DNA from 2 places in the Caulobacter sp. BE264 genome. Region 2 is predicted to be linked to the other one. Evidence: predicted binding sites of a transcription regulator. Region 2 holds the regulator's gene; the other holds the start of a gene.
What was found. Region 2 encodes HrcA, which represses chaperone genes, less so after heat shock. Its sites were predicted from a motif close to GTTAGCANTCNNNNNNNNNGANTGCTAAC; they were not measured.

Region 1: the regulator HrcA is predicted to act here: its motif matches at 8,347-8,375, upstream of groES (co-chaperone GroES).

The regions. Positions count from the first base shown of each region.
Region 1 covers NZ_JAVDXI010000004.1:135,713-149,803, forward strand. Annotated here, with positions in the region: gene J2X45_RS11250 (cellulase family glycosylhydrolase) at 1-419, shown strand, start outside; gene J2X45_RS11255 (carboxylesterase/lipase family protein) at 504-2,120, shown strand; gene J2X45_RS11260 (MerR family transcriptional regulator) at 2,148-2,915, opposite strand; gene J2X45_RS11265 (hypothetical protein) at 2,990-4,249, opposite strand; partial or broken gene J2X45_RS11270 (hypothetical protein) at 4,325-4,399, opposite strand; gene J2X45_RS11275 (GNAT family protein) at 4,585-5,181, opposite strand; gene J2X45_RS11280 (acyl-CoA dehydrogenase family protein) at 5,339-6,646, shown strand; partial or broken gene J2X45_RS11285 (methylated-DNA--[protein]-cysteine S-methyltransferase) at 6,708-7,342, shown strand; gene J2X45_RS11290 (DUF4345 family protein) at 7,402-7,830, opposite strand; gene J2X45_RS11295 (VOC family protein) at 7,849-8,259, opposite strand; gene groES (co-chaperone GroES) at 8,435-8,725, shown strand; gene groL (chaperonin GroEL) at 8,782-10,425, shown strand; partial or broken gene J2X45_RS11310 (hypothetical protein) at 10,598-10,699, opposite strand; gene J2X45_RS11315 (hypothetical protein) at 10,788-10,919, shown strand; gene J2X45_RS11320 (hypothetical protein) at 10,959-11,273, shown strand; gene J2X45_RS11325 (IMCp domain-containing protein) at 11,278-12,369, opposite strand; gene J2X45_RS11330 (DUF3089 domain-containing protein) at 12,513-13,670, shown strand; gene J2X45_RS11335 (DUF1328 family protein) at 13,810-13,992, opposite strand.
Region 2 covers NZ_JAVDXI010000003.1:446,673-460,763, forward strand. Annotated here, with positions in the region: gene gshB (glutathione synthase) at 1-441, opposite strand, end outside; gene J2X45_RS10465 (SirB1 family protein) at 497-1,312, opposite strand; gene J2X45_RS10470 (YraN family protein) at 1,315-1,692, opposite strand; gene rsmI (16S rRNA (cytidine(1402)-2'-O)-methyltransferase) at 1,692-2,564, opposite strand; gene hemW (radical SAM family heme chaperone HemW) at 2,599-3,753, opposite strand; gene rdgB (RdgB/HAM1 family non-canonical purine NTP pyrophosphatase) at 3,746-4,348, opposite strand; gene J2X45_RS10490 (glutathione S-transferase N-terminal domain-containing protein) at 4,372-4,965, shown strand; gene J2X45_RS10495 (hypothetical protein) at 5,134-5,250, shown strand; gene J2X45_RS10500 (DUF2975 domain-containing protein) at 5,338-5,871, shown strand; gene J2X45_RS10505 (helix-turn-helix transcriptional regulator) at 5,888-6,115, shown strand; gene J2X45_RS10510 (S1C family serine protease) at 6,112-7,089, opposite strand; gene rph (ribonuclease PH) at 7,154-7,870, opposite strand; gene hrcA (heat-inducible transcriptional repressor HrcA) at 8,010-9,086, shown strand; gene grpE (nucleotide exchange factor GrpE) at 9,099-9,725, shown strand; gene J2X45_RS10530 (DUF2061 domain-containing protein) at 9,665-9,925, opposite strand; gene dnaN (DNA polymerase III subunit beta) at 10,103-11,221, shown strand; gene J2X45_RS10540 (S9 family peptidase) at 11,287-13,215, shown strand; gene J2X45_RS10545 (metalloregulator ArsR/SmtB family transcription factor) at 13,345-13,632, shown strand; gene J2X45_RS10550 (VOC family protein) at 13,703-14,074, shown strand.

The sequences.
Region 1 (14,091 bases), on a different contig from region 2:
ACCAGCCCTCGACCTATGAGGCCGGCGAGCAGAAGTGCCGAGACTATGTCGCCCAGCACATCGCTCTCGCCAAGCGCCTGAATAAGCCCCTGACCATCGAGGAGTTCGGCCTGATCCGCGACGGCCGCCAGTTTGCGCCCGGCTCGCCGACCACCTATCGCGACCGCTTCTACAAGACGATGCTGGATCTCGCCCTGGCCGACATGAAGGCCGGGGGGCCGACCGCCGGCGTCAACTTCTGGGCCTGGAACGGCGAGGGCCGCGCCCAGCAGCCGGACGCCTGGTTCAAGAAGGGCGACAAGAGCTATGTCGGCGATCCGCCCCAGGAGGAGCAGGGCCTGTTCGGCGTGTTCGACGCCGACGCCTCGACCCTAGCGGTGATCACTGCGCACGCCGCGGCGGTGAAGGCGCTGGTCTAGCCACCCGGCGATAAAGGGATTGTCACCGGTGTCACTCATGATACCGCTTCGGACCGCTCGTCAGAAAGCGCCGGAGGAAACCCGATGACCGCCACCCGCCGCACGCTGATCACCGGCGCCGCCGCCGTGGCCGCCTACGCCGCCCTGCCCCGCGCGGGCTTCGCGGGCGAGGCGCGCTCGCCCGTGGTGGCGACCACCAACGGCAAGGCGCGCGGCTACGTCCAGGACGGGGTCAGCGTCTTCAAGGGCCTGCGCTACGGCGCCGACACCGGCGGGGCGCGGCGGTTCATGCCGCCGGCCAAACCCGAGCCCTGGACCGACGTGAAAGACGCCCTCGCCTATGGTCCGGCCTCAATGCAGACCGGCAAGGGCGAGGAGGGCGAGGCCCTCTCGGAAGACTGCCTGTTCCTCAATGTCTGGACACCGGCCAAGGCCTCGCGGAAGGCGGGATTGGCCGATGGGGTCAAACGGCCGGTGATGGTCTACATCCACGGCGGCGCCTATAACGGCGGTTCGGGCGCCAGTCCCTGGTATGAAGGAACAAAGCTCGCCAAGCGCGGCGACGTCGTGGTGGTGACCGTGAACCACCGCCTGAACGCCTTCGGTTATCTGTATCTGGCGCGCCTGTTCAACGATCCGTCGGTCGCCGACAGCGGCAATGTCGGACAACTGGATCTGGTGCTGGCCCTGCAGTGGGTGCGCGACAATATCGCCAGGTTCGGCGGTGATCCCGACTGCGTCATGCTGTTTGGCCAGTCGGGCGGCGGGGCCAAGATCGCCACCCTGATGGCCATGCCGGCCGCCAAGGGCCTGTTCCATCGCGTCGCCACCATGAGCGGCCAGCAGGTCACGGTCGGCGGCCCGTTCAACGCGACCAAGCGCGCGAAAGCCTTCCTCGACAAGCTGGGGATCAAGGACCTGGCCGCTCTGCGCGCCCTGCCCGCCGCCGAGATGCTGGCGGGCCTTAAAGCGGTCGACCCGATCGCCGGGGCCGGCGGGGTCTATATGGGTCCGGTGCTGGACCAGCGGTCGCTGACCCGCCACCCGTTCTTCCCCGACGCCGCGCCCCAGAGCCTGTCGATCCCGATGATGGTCGGCAACACCCACGACGAGACCAAGGGCTTCATCGGCTGGGACGCCAAGGCCTTCCCCCAGACCTGGGACGAGGTGATCGCCCGCCTGCCCGGGCAGTTCGCCGCGCGCATCGACATCGATTCCGAGACGGTGGTGGCCTTCTACCGCCAGACCTATCCTAGCTATTCGCCGGCAGACGTCTTCTTCGCCGCCTCGACGGCGGGGCGCTCGTGGAAGGCGGCGATCATCCAGGATGAGGAGCGGGCCAAGGCCGGCGCGCCGGCCTACGCCTACCAGGTCAACTGGCGCTCGCCGATCCAAGGCGGGATCTTCGGCGCGCCGCACACTATCGACATCGGCCTGGTGTTCGGCACGCTGGACGCCAAGGGCTCGATCGTCGGGACGGGGCCGGAGTCGGTCGCGATGTCCAACACCATGAGCGACGCCTTCATCGCCTTCGCCCGCAGCGGCGATCCGAACGGCGGAAGCCTCCCCAAGTGGGAGCCCTACACCCTGCCCCGCCGCCAGACGATGGTGTTCGACACCGTCTCGCGGCTGGAGGACGACCCGCGCGGGGTCGAGCGCGAATTCTTCAACCGCGTGCCCTTCACTCAGTTTGGGACGTAGGCGCACAGCACGGCTTGAGCCGACGGATCAGCGTGCTCGAGCGAACACCCGCATCGCCTCGGCGAAATACGCCGTCAGGCCCGGCGCGATAGCTTCGTAGCGCGCGGTGAACTCCGGATTGTCCTCATAGAGATGCGCCAGGCCGGCGAAGGCGTCGGGCGTGGGCTCACGGTTCCAGGACCTCCCGATCCAGGACCAGTGCCGGCGCATGATCGCCGTCACGGGCTGGCTGTCGACGGGCAGGCCCTGGGTCAGGGCCTTGGCCAGATCGTGCTCGATCGCCTTGGCCTCTTCCTGGAACTGGGACCAGTCCTTCTTGCCCCAGTCCTTCATGCCGGCCTTGGCGTCAGCGATCCGCCGGACGGCCTCGTCGCCGTAGCGTTCGACCAGTTCAGCTTCGTATCCCGCCTGCTTCTTGGGGTCGAAGCCTTCGAAAAGCATCTTGTCATCCATCGTCTCGTCTCCTTCGAGGTCGGCGAGGGTGCGGTCGACGACGTCCACCAGCCGGGCGTAGCGCTCGGCCTCGGCCGCCAGCCGCGCGCGCTGGGCGCGCAGGGCGGCGGCCAGGTCGAACCCCGGCTGGTCCAAGGCGGCCTGGATGTCCTTCAGCGGCGTTTCCAAGGCGCGATGGAACAGGATTTGTTGCAGGCGCAGCAGGTCCTGGCGATCATAGTAGCGATAGCCGTTGGCCCCGACGGCGCGGGGCTTCAGCAGGCCAATGGCGTCATAATGGTGCAGCGCGCGCACCGAGACGCCCGAAAGCCTCGCCATCTGTTTGACCGTATAGACGCTCAACGCGACCTTCCCTCTCAATGACGAGAGCCATCAGGTCTGACGTGGCGTGAGGGTCAAGCGGCGGATTTGCGCTGTCAGGCCGCGCTCTTGGCCAGGGCCGCAGGCGCGCCGTCGGCGGCGGCCACAGGCTTTTCCATGAAGTCGGTGACCGCCGGTCCCTGAACGCGGACGACGCCGGCGGCCTTGCAGGCTTCAAGCTCCACGGGCGAGGTGACGTTCGCCACGCACTGCATCACGCCCTTGGCGGCATAGGCGGACTTGCGCTCGACGAACTTGAGGATCTGCTTGAGACGGTCATGCTCGGTCTCGCCCGACAGCACCAGGGTCACGCTCTCGAGAAGCTCCGGCGGCAGGCCCTGGACCGGGAAGGTCGGGTCGGTGATGCGAAGATCCATCGCCGCGAACGCGCCCGCCAGCAGGCTGCGCATCTGCTGCAGCATGCCGATCGAGGCCTCGCGCGGAGCGCCGTAGATCGACGCGGTCAGGCGGGGGCGCGCGTCCAGCGGATAGCGCGACAGGCGGGCCTTGTAGGACTCCTGCGAGGCGGGCGTGATCAGGTTCCAGAACCCGAACGAGGCCTGGATTTCGCCGAACGACGCGGTCTTCAGCGCGGCCTGGAGGTCGGTCAGCGCCACAAGGTCGCGCTTGAGCAGCTTGGTGTCATCCTCTGGCGGCGCCTCGACCAGATCGGCGCGCATGCCGATGGCGGAGCCGATGAAGACACCTTGGGACAGATCGTAGACGCCCCACCAGCCCGTGTCGGCCGGCCGCTCGGGGGTGACAACCTTGGCGGCGGCTGCGGTGGGCGATGCCGCGGGCGCGGGTTTGGCCGCGGGCTTGGCCTTGGCGGGCGGGGGCTCAACTTCAGCGGCCTTGGCCTTCTCGGCGGCGTAGACCTTGGCTTCCTCGCGCGTGGCCGGCATCGGCTTGATCGCGTCGGCGGTCACCACGTGGATCCGCCCCGGTTCGCCGCCATAGCCCTCGCCGGCCATCAGAGCGGCCAGTTCCTTTTGCGAGAGGGCCGAGAAGTGCAGCACCGCAGTTTCGTCGCCCTCGAAGGTCATCAAGGCGATCTGGCCGATAGGCCGGTTGGGAAACAGGGTCTTTTCCAGCTCGACCGCCAGGCCCTGCACTTCCGCCGGGTCCAGTTGCTCAGCGCGATGATCGGCCAGGACGAACGCCAGCGGTGCGACGGCGCCGCACTTGCGGGGCGCGCGCCACTTGGCCTTCAGAAACGCGTCCGCCACGCCCTGCGCCTTGTGCTTGGGCATATCGCCGGGGCGCATGTCGCCGTCGGCGGTGAACAGGATGCGAAGGCAGGCAATGGCCGTCATGCGCGCAGCATGCGCCGCCATTCCTCGACAAATCGTTAGGGCGGCGGTGGATTTCACACGCTTGCGGCTAAACGCCTCGCGCAGTCCTCCCCGCGCCACGCTCCAGAGGCGCACGCCGACCCAAGCCCTGAGCCTGGGGTCGCCCTCGAAGGTCCGCATGCACAGGTCCTGCTGGCCCTGTCGATCTTGGCCGGCGTGACGCGGTCAACGGAGACGCTCCGCGCGCCGTGCTCGATGCAAATGCGTAGAGACGCCTTCCAGCCATGGACGAGCATTCATGGCCAAGCTTTTGCGAAAGTGTTGTTACGCGAGCTTCGCGTCAGATTGGCGCGCGATCAGGCGAACGTCTCGCTGAGCCGGAACTCCAGGCGCTCGCGAATGGCCGGCCAGTCGTAATCGGTGATCGAGAAGACGGCGGTGTCACGGATATGGCCCGTCCAGGTGACCTTGTGGTTGCGCAGCACGCCCTCCTTCGTGGCGCCCAGCTTGCCGACGGCCGCCTGGCTGCGGGCGTTGCGGACGTCGACATTGAACTCGACCCGGATGGCGTCAGCCTTGTCGAAGGCGTGGCCCAGCATCAGGCGCTTGCTCTCGGGATTCACCGGGCCCGACCGCGCCTCGGGATTGAGAAAGGTCGCGCCGATCTCGAGACCGCGGTGCAGGCGCCGGATGTTCAGATAGCTGGAGGTCCCCACCACCTTGCCGTCGGCCAGGCGCCGGATGGCAAAGCCGATACGCTCGCCCCGGTCGGTCTCGCCCTGCAGCGCGCCCCAGAAATCTTCGAATCCTTCGCCACAGCCGTTGACCGACATGATCTCCCAGCTCTCGGGATCACAGTCGATGGCGGCCTTCAGTTCGTCGCGATGATCGACGGTGACGGGTTCGAGCCGGACGTAGCGGCCCTGCAGGATGTCGGCGGTCAGGTTCAGCATGGCGACGTTGTCGGCGATGATCGGCGTGAAGACAACCGAAAGCCGCGCGCTGGCCGATACCTACGTCGTCCTGCCCGCTTGCCGCCCGCGGAAAGCCGGTCTACAAATGCTTCAAACAACTGTTTGACACCGAAATAAGCGGGTAGAGGGAACGGCCATGGACTTCGACATTTCCCCCAAGCAACGCGCGTTCCTGGATCGCGTCACCGCGTTCATGGACGAGCACGTCTATCCGGCGATCCCGGCGTATGAGGCCGAGATGAACGTCCTGGGCGCCGAGCGCTGGAAAGTGGTTCAGGTCGTCGAGGACCTGAAGAAGAAGGCCAAGGCCGCGGGCCTGTGGAACTTCTTCATGCCGCCGCACAGCGGCCAGACCCATGTCGACGACACCTTCCAGTTCGAAGGCGTGCAGCTGACCAACCTGGAATACAGCCTGATCGCCGAACAGCTCGGCAAGGTCGGCTTTGCGTCGGAAGTGTTCAACTGCTCGGCGCCCGACACCGGCAACATGGAAGTGCTGATGCGCTACGGCACGCTGGCGCAGAAGGAAAAGTGGCTGCGCCCGCTGATGAACGGCGAGATCCGTTCGGCCTTCCTGATGACCGAGCCGGCGGTGGCCTCCTCGGACGCCACCAACATCGAGACCCGCATCGAGCGCGACGGCGACCACTATGTGATCAACGGCCGCAAGTGGTGGTCGTCGGGCGTGGGCGATCCGCGCTGCAAGGTCGCCATCGTCATGGGCAAGACCGATCCGGACAACCCCAGCCGCCACGCCCAGCAGAGCCAGGTCCTGGTGCCGCTGGACTCCCCGGGCATCGAGATCGTCCGCATGCTGCCGGTGTTCGGCTATGACGACGCCCCGCACGGCCATGCCGAGGTCATCCTCAAGGACGTGCGCGTGCCGATCGAGGACGCCCTGCTGCTGGGCGAGGGCCGCGGCTTCGAGATCGCCCAGGGGCGCCTCGGCCCCGGCCGTATCCACCACTGCATGCGCACCATCGGCACGGCGGAAGTCGCGCTGGAAAAGATGTGCCAGCGCCTGATGAGCCGCAAAGCCTTCGGCAAGTACGTCTCGGACCACTCGGTGTGGGAAGAGCGCGTCGCCGACGCCCGCATCGACATCGAGATGTGCCGCCTGCTCTGCCTGAAGGCCGCCGACATGATGGACAAGGCCGGCAACAAGTCGGCCCGTCTGGAGATCGCGATGATCAAGGTCGCCGCGCCGCGCCTGGCCCTGAAGATCATCGACGACGCCATCCAGGCCCACGGCGGCGGCGGCGTGACCACCGACTTTGGCCTCGCCAAGGCCTATGCCGGCATCCGCACCCTGCGTCTGGCCGATGGTCCGGACGAGGTGCACCAGCGCACGATCGCCCGCATGGAATACAGCAAGTACGGCGACCTGATGTACAAACAGAAGGCCGAGAAGGAAGCCGCCCTGCACGTGCCGGGGATTAGGTAGGGGAGCCCAGATGCTCCCCCGCAATGCGGGGGAGCTGTCACGGAGTGACTGAGGGGGCGCGCTGGACCTACACAGCGTACGCCCCCTCCGGCCCTCTGGGCCACCTCCCCCGCACCGCGGGGGAGGAACCTTCGCCGCAAAATCCGGGCGGACAGCGGCGCTGGCCTCGGCGATCTTCGCCCCATGACCCGTCCCGCCCGCCTCTTTATCGACCGCCTGCCCTCGCCGATCGGCGAGATCCTGCTCGTCACCGACGAGACCGGCCTGCTGCGCGCCGTCGACTTCCATGACTTCGAGCCCCGGATGCGGCGCCTGGCGCGGCTGCACTATGGCGATCTGGCCCTGGACACCGGGCCTGCGCCGACGGTGATCCGAACGGCTTTCACACACTACTTCGACGGGGCGACGAACGCCCTGACGGCCCTGGCCTGGAAGACGGGCGGCACGCCGTTCCAGCAGGCGGTGTGGAGGGCGCTGACAGAGATCCCCGCCGGCCGGACCATCCCCTATTCAGAGCTGGCGCGCCGCATCGGCAAGCCGCTGGCGATCCGGGCGGCGGGCGCGGCCAACGGGGCCAATCCGCTCAGCCTGGTCGCGCCCTGCCATCGGGTGATCGGGAGCAACGGCGCCCTCACCGGCTATGCCGGCGGCATCGACCGCAAGCGCTGGCTGCTGACGCACGAGGGCGCGCTTTAGCTTTCTGTTTTCGCGTCGTTTTTTGCGGAAAACCGGTTCCCACTTTTCCGCACGAGGCTTTAGGCCAGCCCCAGCGCGCCGCGCAGCACGACCTTGCCGATCTGGAACGACGGCAGGGCCAGGGTGACCCCGATCAGGACGTTGAACAGCAGCGCGCCGCGATTGTAGCGCCCGGCGTCGCCGTCCAGAGCCAAGGACACCGCCCGCCCCACCGCCGCGCCCAGCCAGGCAAGCGCCAGCGCCAGCGCCATGGCCGCGCCGATCCTCGGCTGATAGCCGAGATAAAGCGCCGCCACGCCGTGCGAGGCGATCAGCACCCCGCCCAGAGCGCGCCCCTCGGCGAACAGCGGCGGCTTGGGCGTGTCGTCACCTGCGAGACCTGCGGCCTCCAGCAGCGTGGCTGGCCGCGCCAGGATCATGCCGCCCAGGGTTCCGCCGATCACGCAGGCGATCACGGCCAGAAGCAGCGACAGGACGTAGCTCGACATCGGGTCTCCTAACAGCGATCAGGCTGGCGCGTGACAGACCGCCTCCACGTTCCGCCCGTCCGGGTCAAGAACGAAGGCGCCATAATAGTGGGGGTGATAATGAGGCCGGACCCCCGGGGGGCCGTTATCGCGGCCGCCCGCCGCCAGGGCCGCAGCATGGAAGGCGTCGACCTGGGCGCGGCTCGCCGCCAGGAAGGCCACATGCATGGGGCCGGTCACGGCCTCGCCCTGGCTGATCCAGAAGCTCGGCTTGCCCGCCTGGATGTCGCGGCGATCGGCGGTCGGGCCATAGCCGATGAAGGCCGTGCTCCCCGTCTCCTCGGCGCCGACGCTCATCACCACGGCGATCCCCAGCGGCGCGAACGCGGCGTCATAGAAGGCCTTGGAGATCTGGAGATCGCGCACCGTCACGCCCATATGGTCGATCATCGAAGCCGCTCCCGTTCCCTGCGCCGAAAAAACTTCATCCAGGGCGTCCTTGACTCCCCGAGGGCCGGCGCCTAACTCACCAGCGTCGTTAGCACTCGGAGGGAGCGACTGCTAACAGTCCCGCTCCCCGATGGCCGACGAAGTCTTATTTCAAACCGTTCCGACGGAGAACACCATGAAGTTTCGTCCCCTGGGCGACCGCGTCCTCGTGAAGCGCGTCGAAGAAGAAACCAAGACCAAGGGCGGGATCATCATCCCCGACACCGCCAAGGAAAAGCCGCAGGAAGGCGAAGTCGTCGCCGTCGGCCCCGGCGCGCGCAACGACAAGGGCGAAGTCGTCGCCCTGGACGTCAAGGCTGGCGACCGCATCCTGTTCGGCAAGTGGTCGGGCACCGAAGTGAAGGTCGACGGTCAGGACCTCCTGATCATGAAGGAAAGCGACGTCCTGGGCGTGGTCGAAGCCTAATCGGCTTCCCGCTCACCACCGCTTTCCGCTTATCTCTCTTTTAGAAGGGCTCTAACATGGCCGCTAAAGACGTCTATTTCTCGTCCGACGCTCGTGACCGCATGCTGCGCGGCGTCAACATCCTCGCCAACGCGGTGAAGGTGACCCTGGGTCCCAAGGGCCGCAACGTCGTCATCGAAAAGTCGTTCGGCGCTCCGCGCACCACCAAGGACGGCGTCTCGGTCGCCAAGGAAATCGAACTGTCGGATAAGTTCGAGAACCTCGGCGCGCAGATGATCCGCGAAGTCGCGTCGAAGACGAACGACAAGGCCGGCGACGGCACCACGACCGCCACGGTCCTGGCCCAAGCCATCGTCCAGGAAGGCCTCAAGTCGGTCGCCGCCGGCATGAACCCGATGGACCTGAAGCGCGGCATCGACAAGGCCGTCGCCATCGCCATCGAGGACATCAAGGCGTCCTCGAAAAAGGTCACCACCAACGCTGAAATCGCTCAGGTCGGCACCATCTCGGCCAACGGCGACAAGGAAGTTGGCGAGATGATCGCCAAGGCCATGGACAAGGTCGGCAACGAAGGCGTCATCACCGTCGAAGAAGCCAAGACCGCCGAAACCGAACTCGACGTCGTCGAAGGCATGCAGTTCGACCGCGGCTACCTGTCGCCGTACTTCATCACCAACGCCGACAAGATGGAAGTTCAGCTGGAAGAGCCGCTGATCCTCCTGTTCGAAAAGAAGCTGTCGTCGCTGCAGCCGCTGCTGCCGGTGCTGGAAGCCGTCGTCCAGTCGGGCCGCCCGCTGGTCATCATCGCTGAAGACGTCGAAGGCGAGGCCCTGGCCACGCTGGTCGTCAACAAGCTGCGTGGCGGCCTGCGCGTCGCCGCCGTCAAGGCTCCGGGCTTCGGCGACCGCCGCAAGGCCATGCTGGAAGACATCGCGATCCTGACGGGCGCTCAAGTCGTCAGCGAAGACCTCGGCATCAAGCTCGAGAACGTCTCGCTCGACATGCTGGGCCGCGCCAAGAAGGTCTCGATCACCAAGGACGACACCACGATCGTGGACGGCGTCGGTGAGAAGGCCGACATCGAGGCTCGTATCGCGCAGATCAAGCGCCAGATCGAAGACACCACCTCGGACTACGACAAGGAAAAGCTGCAAGAGCGTCTGGCCAAGCTGGCCGGCGGCGTTGCGGTCATCCGCGTCGGCGGCTCGACCGAAGTCGAAGTGAAGGAAAAGAAGGACCGCGTTGACGACGCCCTGAACGCGACCCGCGCGGCCGCCGACGAAGGCATCGTCCCGGGCGGCGGCACGGCCCTGCTGAAGGCCTCCAAGGCCCTGGCCGGCGTCACCGGCGACAACGATGACCAGACCGCTGGCATCGCCATCGTCCGCCGCGCCCTGCAGTCCCCGATCCGCCAGATCGCCGAAAACGCCGGCGTCGAAGGCTCGATCGTGGTCGGCAAGATCCTGGAAAACGACAGCAGCTCGTTCGGCTTCAACGCCCAGACCGAGCAGTATGTCGACCTGGTCGCCGACGGCGTCATCGACCCGGCCAAGGTGGTCCGCACCGCTCTGCAGAACGCCGCCTCGGTGGCCGGCCTGCTGATCACGACGGAAGCCGCGATCGTCGAAGCCCCGAAGAAGGCCTCGGCCGGCGGCGCCCCGGGCGGCATGCCCGGCGGCATGGGCGACATGGACTTCTAAGGAAGTCCATAAAGTCGCCCATCTCCCAAAGAGATCTGGATCGGCCCCGCCGATCCAGAGCGGCGACATGGACTTCTAAGGAAGTCCATAAAGCTCAAGAGCTGAAATGGATGAGGGCGGAGCCGAAAGGTTCCGCCCTTTTTCTTAGCTGTATGCGCGTTGAGTGTGGGCGCTAACGCGGCTGGAAATCCTCGTCCTTCGACAAGCTCAGGATGAGGATTTTGTGCGAACCGAGAGCAACAGTCGTCCTCACCCTGAGCGTGTCGAAGGGCGAGCCCCCTCCGCCGGGTCAATGGGTCGCGGAGCCGAACGCGCCGTCCCGCGTTAACCTCCCGTTCGGAAATCAGGACATGGAGGCGTCCATGGCGTATGTGCGTTTGCAGTCTACCCAGCATCGTCGGCGGCCCGTACGGGCGTCGGTCGTGGTTCTGGCCTTGGGCGCCTGGCTGGCGCTGGGCCTGATCAGCCAGGCGGCGTTCCAGCTGATCGGCTAGCCCCTTTCAGACGTCGCCGCGCCCGGCTACACCGCCTGCATGTTCCGCCAGCGCCCCGACGCCGATCTCATCGTTCAAGGCTGGGTCATCGGCGTGATGGTCGAGGTCCCCGGCGAGCGGGCGCCGGTGCGCCACTACTTCGCCGTCGGCAAGGCCGACCGGGCCCAGGCCGAGTGGACCGCCGTGGATTTGGCGATGAACGCCGGGCCAGTAGCCTCCAGTCCCGTCGGCGGCCACGAGCCGGTCGAAGCCCTGCGCGAGATCGTCGCCTATCGTATGCGCGATCTTGGCCTCAAGCCCGGTGAGGCCCGGGCGCTGGGCGACAAGAACCCGCGCCGCTGGCTGTCGCTGTAACGCGTCAGTGGCGCTTGCCGCCGCAGCCCGAGCAACCGCCGCCGCTCCCCCCGCCAATGCGGATCGAGGTCGAGGCCGTCGCCGAGGCGGTGGCCGAAGCGCTCGCAGACGCTGAGCCGCCCGCAAAGCCGCCGCCGCGCCAGCCGCCGCCGCCCACCAGCCCGACCCCGCCATAGCCGCCGCCGCGTCCGCCCGAGGCTTGGCCCAGATAACCCAGCGGCAGGGGCGGAAGCTCGCCGTAGCCGTCATGGTCTTCATAGTAGGACGAGCGCTCTTCATAGCGCTCGTCGCGATGCTGGATCACCCCGCTGTAGCCGCAAGGGTTGGCGCAGGGCGGCGGCGTGTGGACAGGTCCGCAAGGCCGGCCGCAGCTGGGCGGCGGCGCGGGTCGCCAATGGACGTCGCAGCGGCTGGCGCAGGGCGACGGCGGCGCGTAACCGCAGGAACTGGCGCAGGGCGCCGGGGCGACTGGACCGCAGGGAAGGGCGCAGGGTGAGGGACGCTCGACATAGCCGCACGGTTGGACGCAGCCCGGCGACGGCGTCGGGACCGGGCGGTCGACATAGACATAGATCGGCACCTGGATGATCTTCTCGACCACCTCGCCGGGCTTTTCGCTGGGCACGGGCCGATCGACATAGACCGGCTTCTCCACGACCTTTTCGACGATCCTCTCGACGGGCTTTTCGACGACGCGGTCGACATAGACCTTCTTCTCGACCGTACGGTCGACGTAGACCTTCTTCTCGACCGGTCGGTCGACGTAGATCTTCTTTTCGACAGGAACCTCGACCAGCTTCTCGATCGGAACCTCGATGCGCTTTTCGACGACCACCGGGCGCTCGATGATCACCGGCTTCTCGACCACCTTCTCGACGATCTGGGTGGTGGGACGGTCGATATAGACGCGCTTTTCGAAGACCACCGGGCGATCGACATAGACGATCTTGGTGCGCGGCTTAGGGGCGGCCTGTTTCGGGACAGGGCTGCGCGTCGGCGCGCCCGGGAAGCCGTCGGCCAGGGCGGGCGCGGCGCCCAGCGAAAGCGCGGCGAGCATGGCGACGCCCAGGCGGCAAAGGGTCTTGAAGCTGATCACCACACGCAGGCTCCGGCTGACCGTCCCGAACCGGGACGCGGCTTCGCCGTCGCGCAATGATCAGGCCAAGCCCTCTTGGCGGCCGCCGTTCTTTTGATCATTGTCGCGACCAAACGAGCGTTTGAGAGCGGGAGCGAACCAGGATGAAGCGGACTTTGACGGGCCTCGCGGCGATGGCGGTCCTTGGGCTGGCGAGCGCGGCGAACGCGCAGACCGCAGCGCCGGCGCCCAACGACTATGGCAAGCCCGAGTCGTGGCTGTGCCTGCCCGGCCGCGCCGACGCCTGCGCCGTCGACCAGACCACCACCATCGTCCAGGCCGACGGCAAGACCTCGGTCGAGACCTTCAAGGCCGCGGCCGCCCCGGCCTATGACTGCTTCTATGTCTATCCGACAGTGTCGACCGATCCGGGCGGCAACAGCGACATGACCATCGACGAGGCCGAGCGCCGGGTGGTCGACCAGCAGCTGGCGCGGTTCGCCTCGACCTGTCGGGTGTTCGCGCCGATGTACCGGCAGGTGACCCTGGCGGCCCTCCGCGCGGTCATGATGGGCCAAGGCTCGCCCGGAAACGCGGCCCTGGCCTATGGCGACGTACGCGACGCCTGGAACTGGTACCTGCAAAACGAGAACAAGGGCCGGGGCGTGATCCTGATGGGCCACAGCCAGGGCGCGCGCGTCCTGCAGGGGCTGCTGACCAGCGAGATCGACGGCAAGCCCGTCCAGAAGCAGATGATCGCCGCCTACATCATCGGCATGAACACCCCGGTCGAGGGCGGCAAGTACGGCTCCATCCCGCTGTGCGACAAGGCCGACCAGGTGGGATGCCTGGTCAGCTATGTCTCGTTCCGCGAGACGAGCCCGCCGCCGCCCATCAGCCGGTTTGGCAAGACCGACCCCGAGGGCCGCCGCGCCGCCTGCGTCAGCCCCGCCGCTCTGCTGGCGGGCAGGGCGTCAACGGATGAAGCGCCGCTGCAGGCCTATCTCAGCGCCAAGGGCTTCGGCGCGGTGTCGGGCGCGCCGCCCAAGCCGTTCGCCAAGGACCTGACGGTGTCGACGCCGTTCGTGTCGATGCCGGGCCTGCTGTCGGCCAAGTGCGTGGCCGAGGGCGACTTCACCTATCTGTCCGTCAAGGTGAACGCCGACCCGGCCGACCCGCGGACCGACGAGATCAGCGGCGACGTCGTCGTCGGGCCCGTGACCCTCAAGGACTGGGGCCTGCATCTGATCGACGTGAACCTGCAGATGGGCGACCTGGTCGCCCTGGCCGGCCGTCAGGCCAAGGCCTACGGGGTGAAGTGAGGCGGCTCCTTCTGCTCCCCCGCGATGCGGGGGAGCTGTCGCGGAGCGACTGAGGGGGCGAGCGCGGTCTGCGTCCAGCTGGCCCCCTCCGGCCCTCTGGGCCACCTCCCCCGCGATGCGGGGGAGGAAAGTTTACCCCCTACTTCGGCCCCGTCGCGGCCTTGAACAGCGTGCCGCCGAGCAGCAGCACCAGCACGAAGCCGACCAGGAAGAGGAAGAACAGGATCTTGGCGACGCCAGCGGCTGCGCCGGCCACGCCGGTGAAGCCCAGGGCGCCCGCGATCAGGGCGACGATGGCGAGGATGATGGCCCATTTGAGCATTCTTGGTTTCCTTCAGGAGCGCGCCGACGGCGCGGTTGGCAAATCAACGTCGCCCCAGCGTGCGGCGTTCCTTGTTTTCCCCGCCCGGCGCCTTTAACT
Region 2 (14,091 bases):
CGCTTCATGGTCGCTGGTGATCAGGGTCGGCGGCTGCACCCCGGGGAAGTCGGTGACGAACAGCTTCTCGGGCGCGTTGCGCACCTCGGCTGGATTGTTCACGACCAGGGTATGGGGGTGGACCTTTTCCAGGAAATGGGTGGCCGTAATGTAGGCCATGTCGAACGGCGGATCCTGGCGCATCAGCACGACGTCGATGTCGTCCTTCATGTCCAGCACGACGGTCTCGCCCAGCTTGGCGTGCGCGCCCTTGTCGGCGAAGACCTCGACCGGCTGGGCGCGGGCGAACACGCGTCCGTCCTCCTGTGAGAGCTTGTCGGGCGTGTAGAACCAGAGCTTATGCCCCCGGCTCTGGGCCTCCATCATCATCAGGAACGAGGTGTCGGTGTCGATGTTGATCCCCAGGATGGGATCCATCTGGACGGCGACTCGCAGCGACATGGGGGCTCCTGGGGTTCTTGGTCTGGAGCCTAGTTAAGCCGTTTTGGCCGGAACGCTAGTTCAAGCGCAGCCGCACCCGCTCACGCGCCGCTCGGGCCGCGATCGCCGCGCCGCCGTCGAGGACCTGGGCGCGGGACAGGGCCTGCAGGGCGCCGGCGAGGGCGCCTTGGCCTTCGCGGGCGGCCGCGACGTCCAGCCAGGGGCGGTGGTCCTTGGGGTTCAGCAAGGCCCGCCGCAGGGCCGAGCGTTCGGCGCGGGGCCAGTCCTTGGCCTGCTGGGCGCGGGCGAAGATGTTGTTCTGCAGACGGATCAGCACGGCGCGGTCGCTGATCGGCGCCATCAGAAGCTCAAGGCGCGCGGCGACGTCGGGCATCAGGCCCGTGCGCAGGGCGCGCCGCGACAGCTCCGACGGCAGCACCACCCGGCCCTCGCTGAACGGGTCCAGGGCCAGGGGGCCTTCGTCGGTCTCGATGCGCAGCAGGAAGTGGCCGGGGAAGTCGACACCGTAGAGCTCCAGCCCCACGGACCGCGCGGCGTGCAGGTAGTAGACGCCCAGCGCCACCGGCAGGCCCTTGCGGCGGTGGGCGATGGCGATGACGTCGGCGTTGTCCGGGTGGTCATAGGTGAGAACGTCACCGGTCAGGCGCAGATCGCCGGCAAGCGTTTCGGCTACGGCCTCCTCCGGCGATTCGCTCTCGGCGCGGCGGTGCAGGCGTTCTACGGCGTCGTTGGCGAGATCGATGGCGGCCTTGGTGTCGCGGCTGGGATCGTCGTGCACGGCGCAGGCCAGGGCCGCCTCGAACAGCGGAAAGCCTTCGTCGGGACCCTCGCCCGCCTTGATCAGGATCGCTTCAGCCTCTTCCCGTGTCATCGTCAGGCGCCTCGCCAGGCGTCGGGAAGGTGTCGAGGCGGCCGCCCTGGGGCGATGGCGATCAGGTCCAGTCGCACCTTCAGGTCGCGCAAGCCGGCGCGATGCCCGGCCAGATGCATGGCGGCGCGGCGCAGCCGCTCTCTCTGGGTTGGCTTCACGGCGTCCAGCGCGTCCTCGATCGTCGTGCGTTGCTTGACCTCGACAACGGCCAGGACCTTGCCCCGTTGCGCCACGAGGTCGATTTCGCCCAGCGGCGTAGCCAGCCGAAAGCCGAGAATGCGATAGCCCTTGGCCATCAGCCACAAGGCGGCGACGACCTCGGCGCGGCGTCCGACCTTACGCGCGGTGGCTCCGCGCGCCTGGCGAACGCCGGCGGCCATCAGACCTGCTCCTTCAGCGCCAGCGCCTGACGATAGAGATCCTTGCGCGACAGCCCCAACGCTTTGGCGACTTCCGAGGCGGCCTCGCCCAGCGGCAGGCGGGCCATCGCCTCGCGCAGGGCGGCTTCGGCGTCATCGGCGCTGGCGACCTTCTCGGCGCCCGGCCCGACGAGGATCACGATCTCGCCCTTCGGCGCATCGAAGCGCGGATCCGCCGCCAGCTCTGCGAGCGGGCCGCGAACGCAGGTCTCGTAGAGCTTGGTCAGTTCGCGACAGACGGCGGCGGGACGATCGGCGCCGAACACGGCCGCCATATCGGTCAGGCAGTCGGCCACCCGCGAGGCGCCCTCGTAGAAGATCAACGTGGCGCGGGTGTTGGCGAACTCCTCGAAGAAGGTCCGTCGCGCCGCGCTCTTCGGCGGCGGAAAGCCCGCGAACAGGAAGCGCTCGGTGGGCAGGCCCGCCAGGGTCAGGGCGGCCAGCGCGGCCGAGGCGCCGGGGATCGGGATCACGTCATGGCCGGCGGCGATGGCCTCTCGCGCCAGGCGGTATCCGGGATCGGAGACCATCGGGGTGCCAGCGTCCGAAACGAGGGCCACCCGCTCGCCGGCGGCCAGACGCTCGAGGATGCCCGGGATCGCGCGCTCGGCCACGTGCTCGTCGTGGCGCTCCAGCTTGGTCCGGATACCGTAGGCTGACAGCAGCTTGCCGGTGACGCGGGTGTCCTCGGCCAACAGAACGTCGCAGGCGGCCAGCACGTCCAGCGCCCGCAGAGTGATGTCGCGCAGATTGCCGATCGGCGTCGCCACCAGATAGAGGCCGGGCGCGAGCGGCGCGTCGGACAGGGCTGGCGGGGGGAGCAGACGACTCAAGGGCGCGGTGTCCTTCGGTTGAGTCAAACCCATATCAGGTCGCCAGCGCGCCTGTCAGCCGATCAAGCACCAGACGCCCCGCGCGCGTGGCGCGCAGACGCTGCGGATCATCGACCAGCAAGCCGGCTTCGACCAGATCCCGGACCTTGGCGAGGTCAGCGGTCAGGCCCAGCGGGGCCATTTCATCAAAGCCGACGCCGTCATCGATACGCAGGCCCAGGATCAGGCGCTCCTCGGCCGCGTCCTCAACGCTGAGGATCTCGCGCGCAAAGCCGACGCCATTTTCGCCGACGGCGGCGATGTAGTCCTTGATCGCGCGGTGGGCGGTGGTGGCGGCGCGGCCCTCGGCCAGGGCAAGTCGGCCGTGCGCGCCTGGGCCTACCCCGACATAGTCGACGCCGCGCCAGTAGACGAGATTGTGCCGCGATCGGGCGGCTTCGCCCCGGGCGTGGTTCGACACCTCGTAGGCGTCGAAGCCGGCCGCCTCGAGCACCTCCTGGGTGGTCTCGAACAGGGTGGCGGCGAGATCCTCGTCTGGAACGACCAGAGTTCCGCGACCGACCGCGCGATCGAAGGCGGTGCCATGCTCGATGGTCAGCTGGTAGGGCGAAACATGCTCGGGGCCCAGGGCGATCGCTTCCGCCAATTCGGCGCGCCAGGCTGCATCGGTCTGGCCGGGGCGGGCGTAGATCAGGTCGATCGACAGGCGTGGGAAGGCCCGGATCGCCGCCGCGATGGCCCGGCGCGCGGCGCCGGCGTCGTGATTGCGGCCCAAGGCCTTCAGCGCCGTATCGTCCAGGGCCTGGACGCCCAGCGACAGGCGCTGGACCCCGGCGTCGGCGAGCGCCGCGAAACGGTCGGCCTCGGCGTCGGTGGGGTTGGCCTCAAGGCTGATTTCGAGATCATCGACCGGCGACCACAGGCGCTTGGCCGTTTCGATCACCCGCGCCACCTGCGCCGGATCCATCAACGACGGCGTGCCGCCGCCGAAGAAAATCGACAGCAGGCGGCGGTCGCCCGTCAGGGCGCGCTGGGCCTCCAGGTCCGCGACGATGGCGTCGGCCAGGGCGCGCTGCTCATCGACCCGGCCCCGGTCTCGCACGACATTGAAGTCGCAGTAGGGGCAGATCCGGGCGCAGTAGGGCCAGTGAACGTACACCCCCACAGACCCGGCGCGAGGATCAGTCAAACAGAGCCGCCTTCAGCTTGGCGAAGGCGCGGGCGCGATGGCTCATGGCGTCCTTGGCGGCCGGCTCCATCTCGCCGAAGGTCGTGGCGTGGCCTTCCGGGACGAAGATCGGGTCGTAGCCGAAGCCGCGCGTTCCGCGTCCCGGAAAGACCAGGGTTCCGTCGACCCGCCCCTCGACCACGACCGCCGGACCGTTCGGCCAAGCTACCGCCAGGGCCGAGGTGAACCAGGCCGAGCGATCGTCGGAGGCGGTTTCTTCAAGCCGCTCCTCGACCTTCTTCATGGCCATGGCGAAGTCTTTGCTCGGCCCCGCCCAGCGTGCGGAAAAGATCCCGGGCGCGCCGTCCAGCGCGGCGACTGAAAGGCCTGAGTCGTCGGCCAGGGCGGGCAAGCCTGACAGGTCGGCGGCGTGGCGGGCCTTCAGCAGCGCATTTCCAACGAAGGTGCTCTCGGTTTCGTCGGGTTCGGGCAGCCCCAGCTGGCCGGCGGTGATGATCTCGAACCGGCCGTCGAGCAGGGCGGCGATCTCGGGGACCTTGCCAGGATTGTGGGTGGCGGCCACAAGCTTCGATCCCATTTCAAGCTTCAGCGCCATTCGTCGTCTCCAGGGAATCCATCATGCGGCTTCTTTACTCGCCCTTGTCTCCGTTTGCCCGCAAGGTTCGTGTGTTGGCCATGGAAAAAGGGCTTTCGGACCAGCTGGCCGTCGAGACGATCGCGCCGTTCCAGGACGAAAGCTTGCGGGTCCTCAACCCGCTGAACAAGGTGCCGACGCTGGTTCTCGAGGGCGGCGAAACCGTTTTCGATTCCGCCGTAATCGTCGATTTCCTCGACGGGATGGCGGAGCCGCGCCTGATCCCGGCCGCGCAACCGGCGCGCCGTCGGGCGCTGACCCTGGAGGCCGCCGCCGACGGCCTGGGCGATGCGGCGATCCTGATTGTCCGTGAGCGCATGCGGCCGGAGGCTCAGCATCGACAGGACCTGTTTGACCGGCAGCTGCGCGCGGTGAACGCGGCGCTGGACCTCTTCGAGGCGGCGGACCTGCCCAGCGACCGGTTCGAGATCGCCGAGATCGCGATCGCCGTACAGCTGGCCTATCTGGATGTCCGTCAGGTGGTGGCTTGGCGTCCGGGGCGACCGGCCCTGTCGGCGTGGTACGAAGCCGTCTCGAAGCGGGCCTCGATGATCGCGACCGACGCTTCGTCCAGCTAAGTGTGTCCCTACGGCAACGTCGGTGACGCGTCCCGGATCATTGCGAAAGTTTAATATCGTTTCTCGATAAACGACATTGGCGGAACCGCAAACCCATCCTAATTGTTGATCGTGGCGAGGGGTCGAATGACTCGACCCCGACCCCACCTCTCAAAACTGGAAAACGCGATGTCCGCCGCCCGTCTGTTCCGTATCGCCGATAAGGTCGTCATGACCGCCATCACCGCCGCCCTGATCGTGGCCGTGCCGGTGTCGGCCGTGGCGTTCGTGGCGCAGACGCTTTAGCGACGAGATATCCGGGGAGACCCGCCGTTTTGACGTCTTCCCGCGACGCGGGGCATGTTGTTTAGCGTCGCTGTCGGGGGACCAGCCATGCGCGCCTTGGGGCCAGGCTCCGTTTCGAGTTTTCTGAAGATCATCCTCGACGTGATCTATGTCGGGCTATGGATCTTCGTCAGCCTGCTGTCGCTGTTCACGCTGATCGCGCTGCTGTTCAGTTTCAATCCGGAACTGCTGGCCTCGATGTTGCCGATCAGCGACGCGGTTGAGGCGGTCAGCCGTAACGGTCCGCTGTTCGCCGGCGCCCTCGCCGCCTGGGCTCTGTTGCTGGGCGGCTGGATGGTCATCGTTGAGCGCCTGCGCAAGATCTTCGCCACCCTCACCGCCGGCGATCCCTTCCATCCCGACAATGTCGTGCGCCTGCGCCTGATCGGCCTGGTGCTGGCGGGGCTTGAGGTCGGCCGTTACGTCTTTTCGGGCCTGGCCCGCTGGCTGGCCCCCAAGGCCAAGGTCATCGACGACAGCTTCACCCTGACCGCCTGGTTCTCGGTGCTGGTGGTGTTCGTCCTGGCCGAAGTGTTCCGCGAGGGCGCGCGCCTGCGGCGCGAAGCCGAACTCACGATCTGATCCGGAGCGATCCTGCATGCCCGTCCGCGTGAACCTCGACCGCGTGCTTCTGGAACGCCGCATGTCGCTGACCGAACTGTCGGACCGCGTCGGCGTGACCATAGCCAACCTGTCGATCCTGAAGACCGGCAAGGCGCGTGCGGTGCGGTTCTCGACGCTCGACGCGCTCTGTCGTGAGCTGGAATGCCAGCCGGGCGACCTGCTGAGCTTCGAGTACGGCCCGGCGGACGCGAACGAGGACTAGTTCAGCCGCCGCTTCTTAAGCAGGCCGGCGCGGTCCATGGAGCGGACTTCCATCTCGAAGGCGTCGCCTTCTCGCAGGATTTTCAGGGGCACGGTGACTCCCGCCTCTCCCAGGCCCCAGAGCGCGTCGTAGAATTCCGACAGGTCCGAAACCGGCTGGTCGCCGACCGCCAGGATCAGGTCGCCGGCGCGCAGTTCGGCGCGGGCTGCGGGGCCCTTGGGCGAGACGCCGACGATGACGACGTGGTTTTCCATCTCCTGAGCGAACACCCCAAGCCACGGGCGCGGCGGGTGCGGGCTGCGACCACGCGCCAGATCATCCAAGATCGGCGGCAACAGCTCGGCTGGCACGAACATGTTCAGCGGACGGGCTTCGCCGGTCTGGTCGCGGCCTTCCAGGGTCAGTGATCCGAGCCCGACGAGGTCGCCCTTGGGACCGATCAGGGCCGCGCCGCTCCAGTGCGGATGGGCGGGCGCGGTGATGATCGCGTCGTCGAGCTTGTACTCCCAGTAGCCGGCGAAGGGCATGCGGGTCAGCACCTGCCCCGCCACCGCATGGGCGCGGCCGCCGGCGCCGGCGGCGATGATCGCCGAGCCGGCTTCGAGATCGCGCGCGCTGCCGATCGTGATCGCCGGCAGGTCCAGGGGCTCCAGCGCCTGGACGAGTCCAAGGCCCGACCGGACATCCAGGCCCAGCACATGGGCTGGCACGCGTCGGCCGTCGTTGCGGGTGAGCACGACCTCTTCGGCCTCGGTCACCAGATAGGCCATGGTCACGACCAGGCCGCTGAGGCTGACGACGACGCCGTTGCCGACCCGCTCGGTTCCCAGGATGGTGGCGGTGTAGGCGTCGGCCGGGACCCTGGCTTCCAGGGCGACCACCGAGGCCAGCGCCTGGTCCAGGTCGAAGCGATAGGCTTCGGCCGAGGGACGCAGGCGGGCTTCGACTTCATAGCCTTCGAACGGGGTGGGCACGCGAGACTCCTAAACTTGGAGCTCGAATCTGGGACCGGCGCCCGGGTTCGGCAAGTCCTGGATCTTAACGGCTGATCGCGGCGCGCTGCAGGGCGAACAGTTCGTTGATGCCCTTTTCGGCCAGGCCGTACAGGCTTTCGAACTCCGCGCGGGTGAAGCCGCGCTTCTCGCCCGTCGCCTGGATCTCGACGATGTCGCCCTCGCCGGTCAGGACGAAGTTGCTGTCGGCTTCAGCGCTGGAGTCTTCCTCGTAGTCGAGGTCAAGGACCGGCGTGTCCTTGAAGACGCCGCATGAGACGGCGGCCACCTGGCCCAGGATCGGGTCGGTCTTCAGCACGCCTTCATCCAGCAGGTACTGGGTGGCCAGGCGCAGGGCGACCCAGGCGCCGGTGATGGCGGCGGTGCGGGTGCCGCCGTCGGCCTGGACGACGTCGCAGTCCAGCGTGATCTGGCGTTCGCCCAGGGCCTTCAGGTCGACGACGGCGCGCAAGGAGCGGCCGATCAGGCGCTGGATCTCCTGGGTGCGTCCGGTCTGCTTGCCGGCGGCGGCCTCGCGACGGCCGCGGCTATGGGTGGCGCGGGGCAGCATGCCGTACTCGGCGGTGACCCAGCCGGCGCCCTTGTTGCGCATCCAGCCCGGGACGTTTTCCTCGACCGTCGCGGTGACCAGCACCTTGGTGTGGCCAAACCCGATCAGGCACGAGCCCTCTGCGTAACGGTTGACGCCGGTTTCCAGCGTGACGGCGCGCAGCTGGTCGGGGGCGCGTTCGGACGGACGCATGGGAGACTCCTGATCGACGGGGAGATTTGAATGTGTGTGGGTGGCCGCTTATCCTATTGGAAGTCGAACTTGAAAGGGGCCGACCGCTTTTGTTCGCCGACCGGGTCTTCGAAGTCACGCTTGATCGGAGCGCTGGGGCATGACGCAGCTCTTCCCAGGGCCGATCGTCCGCACGCCTGGGCTGGCCGAGCTGGACGCACGCGCCCGCGACATTTTCCGGCGCGTCGTGGAGTCCTACATCGAGACCGGCGAGCCTGTCGGTTCGCGAACCATTTCCAAGGGCGGCGTCGCCCTTTCCCCGGCTTCGATCCGCAACACGATGCAGGATCTGGCGCAGCTGGGCCTGCTGGACGCGCCGCACACCAGCGCCGGCCGCATGCCCACGCACGCGGGTCTGAGAATGTTCGTCGACGGATTCCTGGAGGTCGGCGACGTCGCCGAGCAGGAAAAGCGCGCCATCGAGGCGCGGCTGGCGGTCAAGGGTCGCTCCTTTGAGGAAGCCCTGGCCGAGGCGTCCTCGATCCTGTCGGGCCTGGCCGGAGGCGCGGGCATCGTGGTCACGCCTGTCCGCGAGGGCGGGGTCAAGCATGTGGAGTTCGTTCCGTTGGGCGGCGGCCAGGTGCTGGCGGTCATGGTCTTCGAGGACGGTCAGGTCGAGAACCGCCTGATGCGCCAGGCGCCGGGCGTGACGCCCTCGGCGCTGCAGGAGGCCTCCAACTTCCTCAACGCCCGCCTGCGCGGCCGCACCCTGACCGAGGCGCGGACCGAGATGCGCGGCGAGCTGGACGCCGCACGCCGGCAACTGGACGAGACCGCCGCGCGCCTCGTCGAGGATGGTCTGGCGGCCTGGAGCGGCGGCGAGGGCGACGCGCGCTCGCTGATCGTCCGCGGCCAGGCCAACCTTCTGGCCGACGCCCGCGCCCGCGAGGACATCGACCGCGTGCGCCAGCTCTTCGACGACCTGGAGCAGAAGGGTCAGCTGATCGGCCTGCTGGACGACGTGCGCGACGCCGAGGGCGTTCGCATCTATATCGGGGCCGAAACGCGTCTCTTTTCGCTTTCGGGTTCCTCGGTGATCGCGGCGCCCTATATGACGGGACGTCAGAAGGTGCTGGGCGCGATCGGCGTGATCGGGCCCGCCCGCTTGAACTACGCTCGAGTCATTCCGTTGGTGGACTATACCGCCCGGGTGCTCGGGCGGATGATGGATGGATAAGGACTTTACCCAATGACCGACGAGCAAACGCCGGCGGAAGAGATGCCGTTCGAAGCCGATGACGCCGCGCAGGAAATCGAGGCGCTGAAGCTGGAAGTGGCGCAACTGAAGGAGCAGGCGCTCCGCTACGCCGCCGAGGCCGAGAACACCAAGCGCCGCGCCGAGCGCGAGATGAACGACGCGCGCGCCTATGCGATCCAGAAGTTCGCCCGCGACCTGTTGGGCGCCGCCGACAATCTGGGCCGCGCCACCGCGCACAGCCCCAAGGACTCGACCGACCCGGCGGTGAAGAACTTCATCATCGGCGTCGAGATGACCGAGAAGGAGCTGCAGAGCGCCTTCGAACGCAACGGCCTGAAGAAGATCGATCCGGCCAAGGGCGACAAGTTCGACCCGCACCTGCACCAGGCGGTCACCGAGCAGCCCTCGACCGAGGTCGCGGCCGGCGGCGTGCTGATGGTGATGCAGGCCGGCTATGAGCTGATGGGCCGTCTGGTTCGCCCGGCGATGGTCGCTGTCGCGGCCAAGGGCTCGACCGGCCCGGCCTCGCCGGACGCGCCAGCGGCTTCGGCCAACCCTTACGCCGGCGCGGCCGCCGAGGGCGACAGCACGGGCGGCGCGTTCGACGCCAAGGCCTGATCACCGGATCGGTCGCGCGCCCGCCTGTCGGCGCGCGACCAGAGCCGCTCATGGATATTGAAGGCCACAGTCTGGACCATGGGTTCGACCAGGCCGACCGCCAGCGCGACGCGCCAGTCGCGGGTCAGGGCGTAGGCCACGGCCACCGCGACAGTCAGGTGCATTGAGGCGTAGGTCAGGGTCTTGAGGGCAAGGCGCATCTTCATGCTCCTATTTGAGAATCGTTCTCAATAAATGGCGCCCGAATCCCGCAGCGCAAGGCCTTCGGCCTCTTCCCCGCGCGCGTGTTTTCGCTAATGTCGGCGGTCCCTTCTCCACGGGTTCGCGCGGGGCTGATTCTCCCCAGGGGCGGCTGAACCCGACATCTGGACCGGACTATGAAGCTTACGATCGAACGGGCGGCGCTCCTGAAGGCGCTGGGGCATGTGCAGAGCGTCGTCGAGCGCCGCAACACCATCCCGATCCTGTCGAACATCCTGCTGTCGGCCGAAGGTGACCGTCTGTCGTTCTCGGCCACCGATCTGGACATGGAGATCATCGACGAGGGCTTCGCCCAGATCGATGTGCCCGGCCAGATCACCGCGCCGGCCCACACCCTCTATGAGATCGTCCGCAAGCTGCCCGACGGCGCTGACGTGTCGCTGAGCTTCAGCGGCGATGATCCGCGCCTGGTCATCCAGGCCGGCCGCTCGCGCTTCAACCTGCCGGTGCTGCCGGCCGGCGACTTCCCGGTGATGAGCTCGGACGGGCTGTCCAGCCGCATCGCGGTCGACACCAACGAGCTGATCCGCCTGATCGACAAGACCCGCTTCGCGATCTCGACTGAAGAGACGCGCTACTACCTCAACGGCCTCTATGTGCACACGGTCAACGAGGGCGGCGAGACCAAGCTGCGCGCCGTCGCCACCGACGGCCACCGCCTGGCCCTGGCCGAGATGCCCGCGCCGGAAGGCGCGGTCGGCATCCCGGGCGTGATCGTGCCGCGCAAGACCATCGCCGAGGCTCGTCGCCTGATGGAATCGGCCGGCGAGACGGTCGACCTGCAGGTCTCGCCCCAGAAGGTCCGCTTCGAGTTCGGCGCGGCCGCCCTGACCTCCAAGGTCATCGACGGCGCCTTCCCCGACTACATGCGGGTGATCCCGCGCGACAACGCCAAGATCCTGACGCTGGACAACGACCTGTTCGCCAAGGCCGTGGACCGGGTGGCGACCATCTCGGCCGAGAAGAGCCGTTCGGTGAAGCTGGCCGTCGAGCCGGGCCGCATCACCCTGACCGTCCGCAATATGGAAGCCGGCCAGGCCGTCGAAGAGGTCGAGGTCGATTATGACGGCGAGCCCTTCGAAATCGGCTTCAACGCCCGCTACCTGCTGGACGTCTGCGGCCAGATCGCCGGCCCGCAGGCCGAGTTCCGCTTCGCCGATCCGGCCAGCCCGACCCTGGTGGTCGATCCGGTCGATCCCGGCGTGAAGTATGTGCTGATGCCGCTGCGGGTCTGATCCGCAGCTTGGTTGTTGAGAAACGGGCGCCATCGAGCGCCCGTTTTGCTTGTTGGGGGTCCGCCATGAAGACGCTGTTCGCCGCCTCAGTCGCCGTGCTGGCCCTGGTCGTCGCCACGCCCGTCCTCGCTCAGGTCGAGCGGCGCGAGATCGGCAATCAGATTCTCGAGAACGTGCCGGTCGCACCGGCGTCGATCCGCGAGACCCTGGCGCGCTACCAGAACGCCCGCTCGGCGTCGTTCGGCGACTGGCTGCCGGGCGGCGGCATGGTCATCGGTACGCGCTTTGGCAACACCAACCAGCTGCACGTGGTGGCCGCGCCGGGCGCCGACCGCAGCCAGATCACCTTCTACGAAGAGCCCGTCGCCTCGCCTCGCGTCCTGCCGGGCGGCCGTATCCTGTTCTCCAAGGACACGGGCGGCGATGAGTGGTTCCAGCTGTTCCTGCGTGAGCCGGACGGCAAGACGACCCAGCTGACCGAGACCGGCGTGCGCAACGTCTCGCCGACGTGGTCGAAGGACGGGGCCGTCCTGGTGTGGTCCCGCGCCGTGAAGGGCTCGGCCGACTACGACGTCGTGATGCGCGACGCGGCCGGCGCGACCAAGGTCATCTTCAAGGGGCAGGGTCAGGTTTCTCCGCTGGCCTTGTCGCCCGACGGCAAGACGGTCCTGCTGGGGCGCTACTTCTCGATCGCGGAATCCAAGCGCTGGCTGCTCGATGTGGCCAGCGGCCAGCTGACGGAGCTGAACCCGAGCAAGGCCAAGATCGCCTATGGCGGCGGCGAGTTCACGCCCGATGGCCGGTCGGTGCTGCTGCTCTCGGACGAGGGCTCCGACGTCCTGCGCCTGATCCGGATCGATCTGGCGACCGGCGCCAAGACCAACATCTCCGGCGACCGCAATTGGGACGTTGAGAGCTTCGCGCTGTCCGACGACGGTCGCGTCCTGGCCTATTCGGTCAATGAGGACGGCTATTCCAAGCTGGTCGTGCAGGACTTCGTCACCCGCCGGGCCTTGCCGCAACCCGACCTGCCCGCCGGCGTGGTCTCAGGTCTGGGCTTCTCGCCGGACGGCGCCAAGCTGGGCTTCAGCCTGGCCACGGCGACCGCCGCCAGCGACGCCTGGAGCTGGAGCGTGACCGACGGCAAGCTCGAGCGCTGGACGGCGTCGGAACTCGGCGGTCTAGATCCCAAGGCCTTGGTGGCGCCGGCGCTGGTTCGCTACCCCTCCTTCGACAAGCGATCGATCCCGGCCTTCATCTACAAGCCCAAGCTCGCCGAGGGGCGAAAGGCGCCGGTGATCATCGACATTCACGGTGGTCCGGAGGGACAATCGCGGCCGACCTTCAACACCTTGGGCCAGCATGCCGTCGCCGAGTTGGGCGCGGCGGTCATCTTCCCCAATGTTCGGGGTTCGACGGGTTACGGTAAGACCTATCTGAACCTCGACAACGCCGAAAAGCGCGAGGACTCGGTCAAGGACATCGGGGCCCTGCTGGACTGGATCAAGACCCAGCCGGATCTGGACCCGAGCCGGGTTGTCGTCAGCGGCGGCTCCTACGGTGGCTACATGTCGCTGGCGGTCATGACCCATTATTCGGACCGCATGGCCGGCGGGATCGAGCAGTTCGGCATCTCCAACTTCGTGTCGTTCCTGCAGAACACCGAAGCCTATCGGCGCGACCTGCGCCGCGCCGAATATGGCGACGAGCGCGATCCGAAAATGCTGAAGGTCTTCGAGGCGATCTCGCCCATGAACAATGTCGGCAATATCACCAAGCCGATGCTGGTCATGCAGGGCTGGAACGATCCGCGCGTGCCCAAGTCTGAATCCGACCAGATCGTCGAAAAGCTGCGCGAGAAGAGCGTCGAGACCTGGTACGTGCAGTTCAAGGACGAAGGTCACGGCTTCCGCAAGAAGGTCAACAACGACCGCCGACGCGAGGTCGAGACTCAATTCCTAACCAAGGTCTTCGGCTTGGGACCCGCCAAATAGGCCGCCCGCACGCTGAACCTGTCGGGTGAGTTTCAAAGAGGCCTCCGGGGACCGGGCTTTTGCCGCGCTCTTTGGCGCGTATGAGGTTGCGCGTTGCGCCCTCCGCGGGCCTTAACCATACTGAGCCGCATGGCTGAGAAATCCGAAACCTTGGACGCGGCGTTCCAGGCCCTGGCGGACCCGACCCGCCGGGCGATCCTGAGCCGACTGGGTCAGGGTCCCGCCAGCGTCGGTGAGCTGGCCGCGCCGCATGACATGGCGCTGACGTCCTTCATGAAGCATCTGAAGATCCTGGAGCGGTCCGGCTGGATCGTCAGCGCCAAGGCTGGCCGCGTTCGCACCTGCTCGATCGTCACGGATCGCTTCGCGGACGTGGGCGCTTGGGTCTATGGCCATCGCAGCCTTTGGGAGCGTTGACGTCAGGGGCAAGTTGCGCGGCTGCGGAGACGCGATAAGGTCCGTTTCATATCAAAACGGGAGGCGGCCCATGGCCAAGCTCAACTATGTGACGGTCGGATCGAACGACCTGCCGAAGGCCAAGGCCTTCTACGATGCGCTCCTGGCCTCGGCCGGTTTCAAGCCGCTGTTTGACCACCCGTCCGGTGGCCGTCTCTATCGTGGCGACGGCTGCATGTTCGGGGTCCTGGGTCCGCACGACGGCAATCCCGCTTGCGTCGGCAACGGCATGATGGGCGGCTTCGCTTTCGATACGACCGCAGAAGTGGACGCCTTCCACGCCAAGGCCCTGGAACTGGGCGCGGTCTGCGAAGGGGCGCCGGGCGAGCGCATGCCGAAGGCGTATTTCGCCTATTTCCGCGACCTGGATGGCAACAAGCTGTGCGGCTACAAGCTGGGCTGACGTCACCAAGGCAGGCG